DNA from 3 places in the Protofrankia symbiont of Coriaria ruscifolia genome. Region 3 is predicted to be linked to each of the others. Evidence: riboswitches for the same ligand, from Rfam matches in the RefSeq annotation. Region 3 holds a riboswitch; each other region holds the start of a gene.
The links. A riboswitch is a leader RNA that binds a small molecule or an ion and turns the genes downstream of it on or off. The one in region 3 is predicted to bind S-adenosylmethionine.
Positions count from the first base shown of each region.

Region 1: linked by a shared signal. The riboswitch ahead of CV1CTNOD_RS28060 (putative leader peptide) and the one ahead of thrC (threonine synthase) in region 3 are both predicted to bind S-adenosylmethionine.
Region 2: linked by a shared signal. The riboswitch ahead of CV1CTNOD_RS28055 (putative leader peptide) and the one ahead of thrC (threonine synthase) in region 3 are both predicted to bind S-adenosylmethionine.

Region 1 is NZ_CAAAFR010000015.1:63,753-67,720, forward strand. It holds gene CV1CTNOD_RS01780 (dipeptide ABC transporter ATP-binding protein) at 1-346, shown strand, start outside; gene CV1CTNOD_RS01785 (LLM class flavin-dependent oxidoreductase) at 298-1,392, opposite strand; SAM riboswitch class IV at 1,636-1,738, shown strand; gene CV1CTNOD_RS28060 (putative leader peptide) at 1,790-1,912, shown strand; gene CV1CTNOD_RS01790 (NtaA/DmoA family FMN-dependent monooxygenase) at 2,053-3,465, shown strand; gene CV1CTNOD_RS01795 (LLM class flavin-dependent oxidoreductase) at 3,462-3,968, shown strand, end outside.
Region 2 is NZ_CAAAFR010000015.1:56,258-60,225, forward strand. It holds gene CV1CTNOD_RS01750 (hypothetical protein) at 1-593, opposite strand, end outside; gene CV1CTNOD_RS25295 (hypothetical protein) at 701-934, opposite strand; gene CV1CTNOD_RS25300 (hypothetical protein) at 1,161-1,493, shown strand; SAM riboswitch class IV at 1,745-1,855, shown strand; gene CV1CTNOD_RS28055 (putative leader peptide) at 1,878-2,006, shown strand; gene CV1CTNOD_RS01760 (ABC transporter substrate-binding protein) at 2,301-3,890, shown strand.
Region 3 is NZ_CAAAFR010000203.1:11,468-15,435, forward strand. It holds gene CV1CTNOD_RS23610 (HAD family hydrolase) at 113-928, opposite strand; gene CV1CTNOD_RS23615 (glucosyl-3-phosphoglycerate synthase) at 1,087-2,058, opposite strand; SAM riboswitch class I at 2,090-2,207, shown strand; gene thrC (threonine synthase) at 2,217-3,491, shown strand.

The sequences.
Region 1 (3,968 bases), on a different contig from region 3:
CCGCGCGCTGGCGCTGGCGCCCCAGCTCGTCGTCTGCGACGAACCTGTCTCCGCCCTGGACGTGTCCGTGCAGGCACAGGTCCTGGAGCTGCTCGCCGAACTGCAGGCCGACACCGGCATGGCCTATCTGTTCATCTCGCACGACCTGGCTGTCGTGCGGCAGATCGCCCACCGGGTGGCGGTGATGCAGGCCGGGCGGATCGTGGAGGCCGGCACGACGGAGGACCTGTTCGAGCGTCCCGAGCACGACTACACCCGTACGCTGCTGGCAGCCATTCCCAGCTGGTCGCGACAGCGTCAGATCACTTCGCCGAGGAGCGGACGCACGCCCTCGGCGAAGGCGTAGGCCTCCTCCAGGTGCGGATACCCCGACAGGACGAACTCCTCGATACCGGCGGCGCGGTACTCGGCGATCCGCTCGGCGACCTCCTCGTGGCTGCCGACCAGTGCCGTGCCGGCGCCGCCGCGCACCAGGCCGATGCCCGCCCACAGGTTCGGTGCCACGACCAGCCGGTCACGCGAGCCGCCGTGCAGGTCCAGCATCCGCCGCTGGCCGACCGACTCCAACGTGCGCAGCCGCTGCTGCCCGGCCGCGATCGTGGCGTCGTCCAGGCCGGCGATGAGCCGGTCGGCGTCGGCCCACGCCTGCGCGGCCGTGTCCCGGGTGATGACGTGGATGCGTAGACCGAACCGCAGCCGCCGTCCCTGCGCCGCGGCCAGGTCGCGCACCCGGTCGATCTTCTCTGCGACGAGCGCCGGTGGTTCGCCCCAGGTCAGGTAGCTGTCGGCCTGCCGGGCCGCGACCGCCAGCGCCGCATCGGACGAGCCGCCCAGGTAGACCTCCGGGTACGGCACCGGCGGATCGCGCAGCAGGGCGCCCCGCAGGTCGTAGAACCTCCCGTGGTGGTCGAACTCGGCGCCGCTCCACAACCGGCGCACGATCTCGAGGAACTCCTCGGCCCGCGCGTACCGTGCGTCGTGGCCGAGCTGGTCGCCGTAGGCGTGCTGCTCGGCGCCGCTGCTGCCGGTGACGACGTTGAGCTGCAGCCGTCCGTCCGACAGTTGCTGGAAGGTTGCGGCCATGTGTGCGGCCAGTGCCGGCTCGACCAGGCCGGGACGGAACGCGACGAGGAACTTCAGCCGGCTGGTCTGCGCGATCAGCGCAGCCGTCACGACCCACGCGTCGGCGCAGTGCGCGCCGGTCGGAGTCAGCACCGCTTCATAGCCCAGCGAGTCGACGGCCTGCGCCAGCTGCGTGAGGTAGGTCAGTGACGCCGGCCGACCGGCGCGGGCGGGTGCCAGCACCCCGCCGATGCCCAGCCCGTGCACTCCGGAGGCCAGGTTGCGGCCGTCACCCCCGGTCGGCAGGAACCAGTGGTAGCGCGCGGTCACAATGCAGCCACGACCGGGCGTATGCGCAGGACGTGTGCGTTCGTCACAATCATCCGCCGATCCGATCTTGTGTCATCCATGCCTGACGAAAACCGATTCGGTCGTCCGCCCGGCGGCCCCGCATTCCGCATGTAACGATCACGCATAACGATCAAACGTAATGATCAAACGTAATGATCAAACAATGCCAAGTATATCGATAGGAAATAGACTTTGCCTGTGCCTCAGGGTACCTTCGAAGAAGGTCATGAGTGTCGGCAGCAGGCCCTGGCTCGCTGACCGGCAACCTCCCGCGCGGCGGGTGCTCCAGGTGAGGCCGGCTGGGACGATCCCGGTTCCCCAGGCCCAGCCGTGGGATGGGGCCGGCCGGGCATCGATCGGCAGGAGGTGACGACACATGCAGCTGATCCCGGGTCCGCCTGCCGTCCACGCGCCCGAGCCGCGACGTGGTGTGGTCGGCCTGTTCCTGCGTCGGCACATCGATCTGTGCCGTGTCGCCGGCGCGCTCTGTCGTCCCTGACCCAATCGCTCCTGACCCAATCCGCCGCCCCTGACCCAACCGGTTTCGACGTGCCGTGATCGGCGAACCGATTACCACTCGTGCTGACATCGCCGCGCCACCGATCTGGAATCGCGGCCGCCTGAAAGGGACACCGGACGATGAGCAAGCCGATCAAGCCGATCCATCTCGCCGCTCATTTTCCAGGCGTCAACAACACCACGGTATGGAGCGATCCTGCTGCGGGCAGCCACATCGAGTTCAGCTCGTTCGTCCATTTTGCGCAGACGGCAGAGCGCGGAAAGTTCGACTTTCTGTTCCTCGCCGAGGGGTTGCGGCTGCGCGAGCAGAACGGGCTGATCCACGACCTCGACGTGGTGGGCCGTCCGGACACCTTCACGGTGCTGGCCGCGCTCGCCGCGGTCACCGACCGGCTCGGCCTGGCCGGCACGATCAACTCCACGTTCAACGAGCCCTACGAGGTGGCGCGGCAGTTCGCCAGCCTCGATCACCTCTCCGGCGGTCGGGCGGCGTGGAACGTGGTCACCTCCTGGGACGCCTTCACCGGCGAGAACTTCCGCCGCGGCGGCTTCCTGCCCGAGCAGGCGCGTTACGAGCGGGCCAGGACGTTCCTGCGGACGGCGTGGGAGCTGTTCGACTCCTGGCGCGGTGACGAGATCGTCGCAGACAAGGACGGCGGGGTGTTCCTGCGCGATCCGCGCCCGGGCGCGTTCGCTCACCATGACGCGCATTTCGACATCGCCGGCCAGTTCAACGTCCCGCGCAGCCCGCAGGGGCGTCCCGTGATCTTCCAGGCCGGTGACTCCGACGGGGGACGGGAGTTCGCCGCCTCGAGCGCAGACGCGATCTTCGGCCGGCACGGCACCCTGGAAGCTGGGCAGGCGTTTTACGCCGACGTCAAGGGACGGCTGGCCCGGTACGGCCGTGCCCGTGACCAGCTGCTGATCCTGCCCGCGGCGACGTTCGTGCTCGGCGACACCGACGCCGAGGCGGCCGAGATCGCGCACGAGGTCCGGCTGCAGCAGGTCAGCGGCCAGACCGCGATCAAGTTCCTCGAGCAGCTGTGGAACCGTGACCTGTCCGGCTACGACCCGGACGGGCCGCTACCCTCCGTCGACCCCGATCCGGGGGAGAACACGATCGCCCGCGGCCGGGCCAGCGTGCGGATGTTCGGGGATCGACTGGCCACCGCGAACGAATGGCGCCAGCTCGCCGAGGCGAAGAACCTCTCCATCCGGGAACTGGTCATCGAGGTCACCGGGAGGCAGACGTTCATCGGTTCCCCGGCGACGGTGGCCGGCGCGATCAACGACCTCGTGCAGGCCGACGCCAGTGACGGGTTCATACTCGTCCCGCACATCACCCCGGGTGGGCTGGACGGGTTCGTCGACACCGTCGTACCGCTGCTGCAGGAACGCGGTGTGTTCCGCGCCGAGTACAAGGGCACCACGTTGCGCGAGCACCTCGGCCTCGCGCTATCTGCGTCCCTGTCCCCGCCCGTGTCCCTCGCACCACTCGACGTGCCGGGTCCGGCGGTGAAGGCGGTGTCGTGAAGTTTCTGGCCATCACGCTGATCGTGCACGCCCCGGACCCGGTCACCGGAGCGCGGACGTCGACCACCGACCGGTTCCGCGAGGTGATCGACAACGCGTTGCTGGCCGAGGAACTCGGCTTCGACGGCTTCGGGGTGGGGGAACGGCACGAACGGCCGTTCATCTCCTCCTCCCCGCCGGTCGTGCTCAGCCACCTGGCCGCGCTCACCACCCGGCTCCGGCTGTTCACCGCGGTCACGACGCTGAGCCTGCTCGACCCGGTGCGGGCCTACGAGGACTACGCCACCCTCGATCACCTCTCCGGCGGCCGGCTGGAGCTGATCATCGGCAAGGGCAACGGCGCCGCCCAGCGGGGGCTGTTCCACGTCACCCCCGACGACCAGTGGGACCGCAACGCCGAGTCCTACGAGCTTTTCCGCCGGATCTGGCGGCAGGACAAGGTCACCGCCGACCCGCGGTTCCGGCCCGCGCTGCAGGACGCCGAGGTCTGGCCCCGGCCGCTG
Region 2 (3,968 bases), on a different contig from region 3:
TCCCAGCGGTCTGCGGCACGCAGATGATCCAGCGCGGCCGTGTAGCGGCCCGTGTAGTACGCGATCGACGAGTGCAGCGCGGCCACCGAAGCGGCAAGCACCGGTTCCCCCGCCTCGTCGGCATAGTGCTCCGACAGCATCGCGAACCGACGGGCCGAACGCATGTCCCCGGTGTTGAACGCCAACCGACCGAGGAAGAACACGAACTGGCCGCCGAGCAGGGTCACCCGCTGCCGCGTCTTGCCCGCTGTCCGGCCGTCAAGGATCGCCTCGACCTGACGCCAGCGGTCCACGACCCGGGGCAGCAGGTCGACGTGGGGAACCGGCGTGTACACCACGGCGATCTCATCGACGTCGGTTTCCAGTTCGACGAGCGTCAGTGCGTCCGGGCCAGCCGTCGAGATCCGCTGGTAGGTGTCGGCTGCGAGCGCCGATGCCGCAGCCAGGGCCGAGGTCTGGAGTACCTGCCGCCGGTCCGTGGCATCCTCCCCTCGTTGCTCTCGCGGGTCGGGTGGGTTGTGGCGTCGTGTCCGTCGTTCCTGCCATGCCTGTCCGCGCAGCGTACGCAGTTCCCCGCCGGCGTCCAGTGCCACGTCCAGCGCGTCGACGAGGTTCTCGGACGGTACGTCCCGGCCCGACTCGGCCTGTGATACGTAGGCGCGTTTGAAACCGATCGTGACGGGTCCAGATTGGCTTGGAGTCAGGCTGCGTAGAACGCGACCAGGGCGAGATCACGCTCCCGCTCGAAGTCGGTCTGATCCGCCGCTCGGTAGTCGTCACTGGTGGCCTCGAAGGTCGGGCCATCGGCGTGAGCGGAGCACCGCTTCGTGTCGGGAATCGCGTTTCTGGTCCAGACGCTGCTGGGGAAATGATGTGGGACACGGTCGGGACCTCCTGGGGTCGCGGTTGAGGCCCCGCCTGGCGTTTGGGTCACCGGTTCGGGGCCGCCTATCGTGATCGTTCCCCCGTGGAGATCCGTCTCGGTGCCGATAGCTCGCGCACCTACGCAGGTCAGCGACCTGCGTAGAAACACCAGTGCACGCAGCTGCTTCGGACTTAAGGAGTCGTAATGAAATAAGTAATGCAACTGCAGGCCTCTGATCGGGGCAAACGCGCCTCAAGAAAACAACTAATTTATTTACGACTACTAAGCTTGGTTTATGAGCTTCAGGAGGATCACTATCAGTGTCCCGGAAGAGATCGCGGCGAAGGCGCAGCGGGCTGCCGACGCCGGCCAGGTGGAGTCGGTGTCGGCCTACTTCGCCGGTCTGGCTGCTGCCGAGCCGGACTGGGCGCAGGCTCAGGAGATCCTGGACCAGATGATCGAAGAGGCTGCCGGGTTGGACGATGCCGCGCGTGGCTGGGCGCGATCGGTGCTGGAAGCTGGCGATATTGATGTGTTACTGGTAGAGAAGCTTCGGGCCACGGTTGTCACCTCTGATCCGCACGATCTACACAAGTTGGACCCCGCGCTCGGCCTTGTCGTGGTCTGACGGCGCTGTGGTCCCGGCCAAAGGGCCAAAGGTGACGGGATCATGCTTCTTCCGTCGCCGGAGGCCCAAGTCCCCGGGTTGCTGGAGGAGGCAGTGGGGGAGGGCAGGGGGCGGCAGATGTGCGCAGTCCCGATCACGGTCTTCTCGTCCTTCGAGCGCGGGGGACTTCATCCTCGGCAGCTGGAGGCGCCCGGCTGTTTCTCTACTTTGTCAATCGATATTGACGGATAATCCGCGGACGGGTAGCTTCAGGCGCCGAGCGTCAGCGTCAAGCTCTGGCTTGCTGGCCGGCAACTCTCGTCCGCGGTCGGGCGCTCCGGATGAGAGCCCGGTGCGACGAACCAGTCGCGCAGGCGTGTGTCTTGGTTGTAGGAGGAAGCCAGCGTGCAGCAGTCGCATGGCCGTGCCTGCGCTGTTTCGCCGTGCCGTACCCCGGCGACCTTCTCACGACGGCACATCGACCTGCAGCGAGTAACCAGCTGTCTGTGTTGTAGCTACCGGCCCCTGAGCTGATACCGGACCCGCTCGCCGTTGGGCGCGGCGGTCCTCACGCGACTGGCCCCTGTTGCCAGGGCGCGGTGCGCCTCTCAACATCATGTGCCCTCTGACCTCAGCAGTCCTGGCGCCGTGCAGGTCGGCGTCATCGTGTCTGTCACTCGGCGTCATCGTGTTCGTTGCGTTGTCCGTCCCGGTCCGTCCGGGATTGGAGTGCGCGGGCACGCGGTCCCACCGGTGGCTTCTTCGGATCCCTCGCAGGAGAGAACTGTTGTGAATTGATCATTTCGGCCCGGACCCACTCGGTGGGCGGTGGCTGTTGCCGCGCTCGCCGCGGCCTCGACGTTGTTGAGCGCCTGTGGCTCCGATGACGACGAGCCCGCGAGCGGCGCGAGCGCCGGTGCGGGCCGGGCGGGGGGCACGCTGACCTTCGCGGTGGGCTCGGACGCGGGATGCGTGGACCCGCAGCAGGGAGGCAGCAACGACACGGTCTACTCGCTGCGGCAGATCGTCGACTCGTTGACCGACCAGAACCCCCAGACGGGCGAGATCGTGCCGTGGCTGGCGGAACGCTGGGAGATCAGCCCGGACGCGAAGACGTTCACCTTCCACCTGCGGCCCGGCGCGACGTTCAGCGACGGGACGCCGGTGAATGCGCGGTCGGTCAAGGACAACTTCGACGCGATACCGAAGTTGGGCACGTTGGCCGTCCTGGGGCAGGGCTACCTCAGCGGTTACGAGGGCACCACGGTGGTCGACGACCTCACCGCCGCGGTCGCGTTCAAACAGGCGAACGCCCAGTTCCTGCAGGCCACCTCGACGTTCTCCCTGGGACTGGTGTCGGGGGCCAGCGTCGCCAAGACCCCGCAGCAGCGCTGCCGCGACGGTGTGGTCGGGTCCGGTTCGTTCGCGCTGTCCAAGTACGTGCCAAACCAGTCGATCACGTTGGTGAAGCGCAAGGACTACAACTGGGGTTCGTCCCTGTGGGCGAAGAAGGGTGAGGCCTACCTGGACACGCTCGTGTTCAAGGTGGTCCCCGAGGCAGGTGTGCGCACCGCCAGCCTGGCCTCCGGCCAGGTCGACGCGATCGGCAGCGTGAGCCGCTCCGACGAGTCGGCGCTCAAGGGCGGCGGGGTCAACCTGCAGGCACGGGCCAACCCCGGGGTGGTGTTCAGCCTAGGGTTGAACAACTCCAGACCGATCCTGCAGGACGAGAAGGTGCGGCAGGCCATCCTGTTCGCTATCGACCGGCGGCAGGTCGTCGACACGGTGTTCCCGACCGGCACCCAGCCGGCGACGAGCATCCTGGCGCACACGACCCCGAGCTACCAGGATCTGAGCTCGGGCGTGCTCTTCGACGCCGCCAGGGCCAGATCGTTGCTGGACTCCGCCGGCTGGACGCCCGGCGGTGACAGGATCCGGCAGAAGGACGGCACCCCGCTGCGCCTGACGGTGGACTGGTTCACCAACGCGGCTACCAACAAGTCGACGCTGGAGCTGATCCAGCAGCAGCTGAAGGCGGTCGGCATCGATATCGTGTTGAAGGAGCAGCAGATCGCCCAGGTGGTCCAGATCCAGAGGTCGGGTGACTTCGACGCGCTGTGGGGCAACCTGACCCGTGCCGATCCCGACATTCTGCGCAGCCAGTACTCCACGCAGCTGGCGAACGCATACAGGCTGCCGCCGACCCAGCTCGACACCGTGCTCGCCGACCAGGCGGCCGAACCGGACCCGGCCAAGCGGCAGAGCCTGGTGGCCCAGGCCCAGCAGCTGATCGTGCAGAACGCCTACGTCGTCCCGGTCGTGGAGCTGCAGACCGAGCTGGGCGTGTCGAAGAACGTCCACAACCTGGACTTCGAGGCGTCCAGCCGGATCCAGCTGCACGACACCTGGAAGAGCTAGGACGACCTGAAGAGCTGGACGCGTTTTCTCGGACCCTCGTGCACGAGAGCATGCACGACAAGAGCGTGCACGCAGGCA
Region 3 (3,968 bases):
TCGCACCGACCCGTCGCTCAAACCACGGCACAGCGGTACCGCAACACAGCGGTACCGCAACACAGCGGAGCCGCAACACAGCGGAGCCGGACAGCGGCGGGCCGCACCGGAATCAGACGGCAGCGGGCCTCACCGGGGTCAGGACCGAACGCACCGCGCTCGCCCACCCGGCGCCGAGCGTGCCGTCCTCCACGACGACGTTGTCGTAACCGGGCAGCAGGTCGACCAGGTCCGTGTGCCGCAACGCGTTCGCGACAAGGTGCATGCGACCGACGTGCTCGGCCATGACAAGGTCACTGGCGGAATCCCCGATCGCGATCGCCTGATCCGGGCGGAGCCCCCGGCGGGCCAGGTCGAAGGCCACCGCGGCCCCCTTACTGACACCGTCCGGCACCAGGTGATAGACGTGCGGAACATCATCCAGATCGGGCATGGTGGCCCGCGCGATGATGCCGTTGTCGCGCATGGTCAGCCAGCCGAAGCCTTCCGCGACGAGCCACGCGTCGACCTCGGCCACGTCGATGTTGCCCCGCAGCATGATGTCGACCTCACGGCCGCGGAGCCAGGAGCGGTGCGCCTCCAGGCGTCCCGGATGCCGCGCGAGCAACGCCGTGATCAGCTCGTCGGGTATCCGGTCGAACGTCGCGGGCATGGCTCCGCGCAGGATCTGGCTGCTGCGCCCGTGGTCCCAGCCGACGATGGCGCCGAGTTCGGCGATGAACCCGTCCGCACCGAAGATCGAGGCGGCCTCGGTGAGCTGGGGACGCGTCCGTCCGCTGACCAGGACCAGCGCGATGCCGGCCTGGTGCAGATCGATCAGGGCACGAGCCGGGTCCAATGTGGTGGAGTGATCTTCAGCCCGGAAGAAGCATCCGTACGGCCCCACCATGGTCCCATCGAGATCGGTATAGACGACCCGGACGCTCATCGGCAATGTCCTCCTGTTCGTACTGTTCGTACTGTTCGTACTGTTCGTGGCGGGTCGGGTGGTACGGTGTCCATGCTCCTGCCGCGTTCCGGCGTCGATTTGTCACCAATTGTGGCCAACCTGCCCGGTGCGGCCCACCTGGTGTGGCGGGACCTCGGTCAGGTGCTTTCCGTCGGGCCGCAGCCCGGACGGGCGTGGCGGGCGGCGTACTCCGGAATGGTGATCATCGGCGGGCGCTCCTGCACCCCCACCTGGTGGGTACGCGGTTGCAACCCGCCGTCACCGCGGCCGAACTGGGTCAGCGTCCCACCGAGAGTGCCACCGTGGATGCCCAACCGTGCCCACGCCGCATGGATGATCTCCGCGGCCATCCGCCCGAGAGCCTCGTCGGACTGGTGGCGATGGACCTTGCGGCCGACCTCGACCTGCGCGAGAGCGTCCACCCCGGCGAGTGAGAACACGTCCACGACCTGGGCGAACTCGATACCGTAGCCGGAGACGAACGGGAGCTGCTCCAGCAGTGCCCGTCGGCCGGCGAACTCTCCGGCAAGCGGCTGCACCAGCCCGGCAAGCTGCGGCCAGTGCAGGTTGAGCAGGGGACGCGCGACGAGTTCGGTGACCCGTCCACCACCGCCGGGCAGCAGCCCCTTCGCCAGCGGCCGGTCATAGGACGCTTTGACGTAGGACACCGCGTCCTCGGTCAGCAGCGGCCCGAGCAACCCGGTAACCAGGCTCGCGTCGAAGTCCTCCAGGTCGGCGTCGACGAAGACCACGATGTCCCCGGACGTTGCGTACAGGGACTTCCACAGGGCCTCGCCCTTGCCGGCGACACGCCCGTAGCCGGTGAGGATCCGCTCCTCGGCGAACACCGCGGCACCCGCGGCGGCCGCCTCGGACGCGGTCGCGTCGACCGAGCCGGGGTCGATGACGACGATCTCGTCGACGAGGGGTACCGCGGCCACGAGATCACGGCGAACCGCCGCAACGATCTCACCGACGGTGGCCGCCTCGTTCAGCGCGGGCAGTACCACGCTGATCGGACCCACCTTGCGGGCCAGCAGTTCCCCGGGCGAGAAGTCATGCCCGTAATACGTCCTATGCTTGAACCAACGGTGCACGTCAGGCCGCACACGACTACAGTACGGAAGGACAACCGCATACGGCTCATCCAGAGGGGCAGAGGGACCGGCCCAGTGAAGCCCCGGCAACCACCCGCATCAGTGCGCGGCAGGTGCTAATTCCGTCCTGAGATGCATCCGGCTCTCGGGAAAGATGAGGAGTTTCACAGATGACAGTCGCTCCCGAGCGCCTCTCAACGATCAGCTCTGACGTCGTCAATCCCGCGGTATCCCTGTCGTGTCGTTACTGCGGTGCCACCTATGCGCTCTCGCCGACGCACGTCTGTATCGAGTGTTTCGCCCCGCTGGAGATTGCCTACGACGAGTCCGCGCTGCGCCGGGTTACCCGGGCATCCATCGAGGCCGGTCCCACCAATCTGTGGCGCTACGTCGGGCTGCTGCCCGCCGGCCACGACCCCGCACGCCGGGTGTCCCTCGGAGCGGGCTGGACGCCGTTGCGCCCGGCCACCCGCCTCGCCGCCGAGCTCGGAATGCGGACACTGTGGGTCAAGGACGACAGCGCGAACCCCACCCACTCGTTCAAGGACAGGGTCGTGTCGGTGGCGCTGTCAGCCGCGCGCGAGCATGGATACACCACGGTCGCCTGCGCGTCCACCGGCAACCTGGCCCAGTCGGTGGCGGCCCACGCCGCCTCCGCCGGACTTCGCTCAGTGGTACTGATCCCGCACGACCTCGAGGACGGCAAGACCGTGTCGACCGCCGTCTACGGCGGCACGCTGGTCGCGATCGACGGCAACTACGACGACGTGAACCGCCTGTGCAGTGAGCTGTCCGGTGAGTACGAGTGGGCGTTCGTCAACGTCAACGTCCGGCCGTTCTACGCCGAGGGGTCCAAGACGCTCGGCTACGAGGTCGCCGAGCAGCTCGGCTGGCGACTGCCGGAGCAGGTCGTGGTGCCGATCGCGTCCGGGTCGCTGCTGACCAAGATCGACAAGGCTTTCGGTGAGCTCGGCCGTCTCGGCCTGGTGGAGCCGACCCCGTACCGGGTTTTCGGCGCGCAGGCGCAGGGCTGCAACCCGGTCGCAGCAGCCTTCGCCCGTGGGGTGGACACGGTCTCGCCGATGAAGCCGTCCACCATTGCCAAATCGCTGTCGATCGGCAACCCCGCGGACGGCCCGTACGCCCTCGACGTGGCACGGCGGACCAGCGGTGCGATCACCGACGTCACCGATCCCGAGATCGTCGAGGGAATTCGCCTGCTGGCCCGGACCGAGGGTGTCTTCGGCGAGACCGCGGGCGGCGTCACCGTCGCCTGCCTGCGGCGGCTGCTGCGCGAGGGCCTACTCGACCCCGATGCCGAGACCGTCATCTTCAACACCGGGGACGGGCTGAAGACCCTCGACCCACTGGTGTCGACGGGCAAGCCAACCGCGACCATCCGCCCGTCACTGGCCGCCTTCGAAACCGCCGGCCTCGGCGACTGAACAACGCCTCACAACGACACCTCCGGCGGCGCGAAAACAATGATCGCGCCACCTTTGGCCGGGGCCGACCGACATCCCGCCCGCTCCTTGGCCACCGGTCGGGATGTCAGTTGTCCGGGCCCCCATGGACGACCCGGACAACTCCTGTCACCTCAGACCCGGACAGACCTGCAACCCAGCTGGGGGTTGTTCCCGCCGCCAAATTTGATCCCATACGCACACCGTGTGCCTGCCAGCGCAGACCGGCACAATGAAGTCAAACCCGTGGTTCACCCCGCGGTGAAACGCATTGTCCACGTCGGGACGCGACACGTCGGCCGTCGTCGCGTAGCCGGCGGTCCCGTCCACGTACACGTACACCTGGATCGGGGCATTCGTGTCTGGGTCGATCGCCCAACCCCGCACCGGATTCCGTTGTCCGCCGGCAGCGCCTCGTCAAACGTCCCAAACGGCTGCGCCGAACCGACCTGCAGGTTC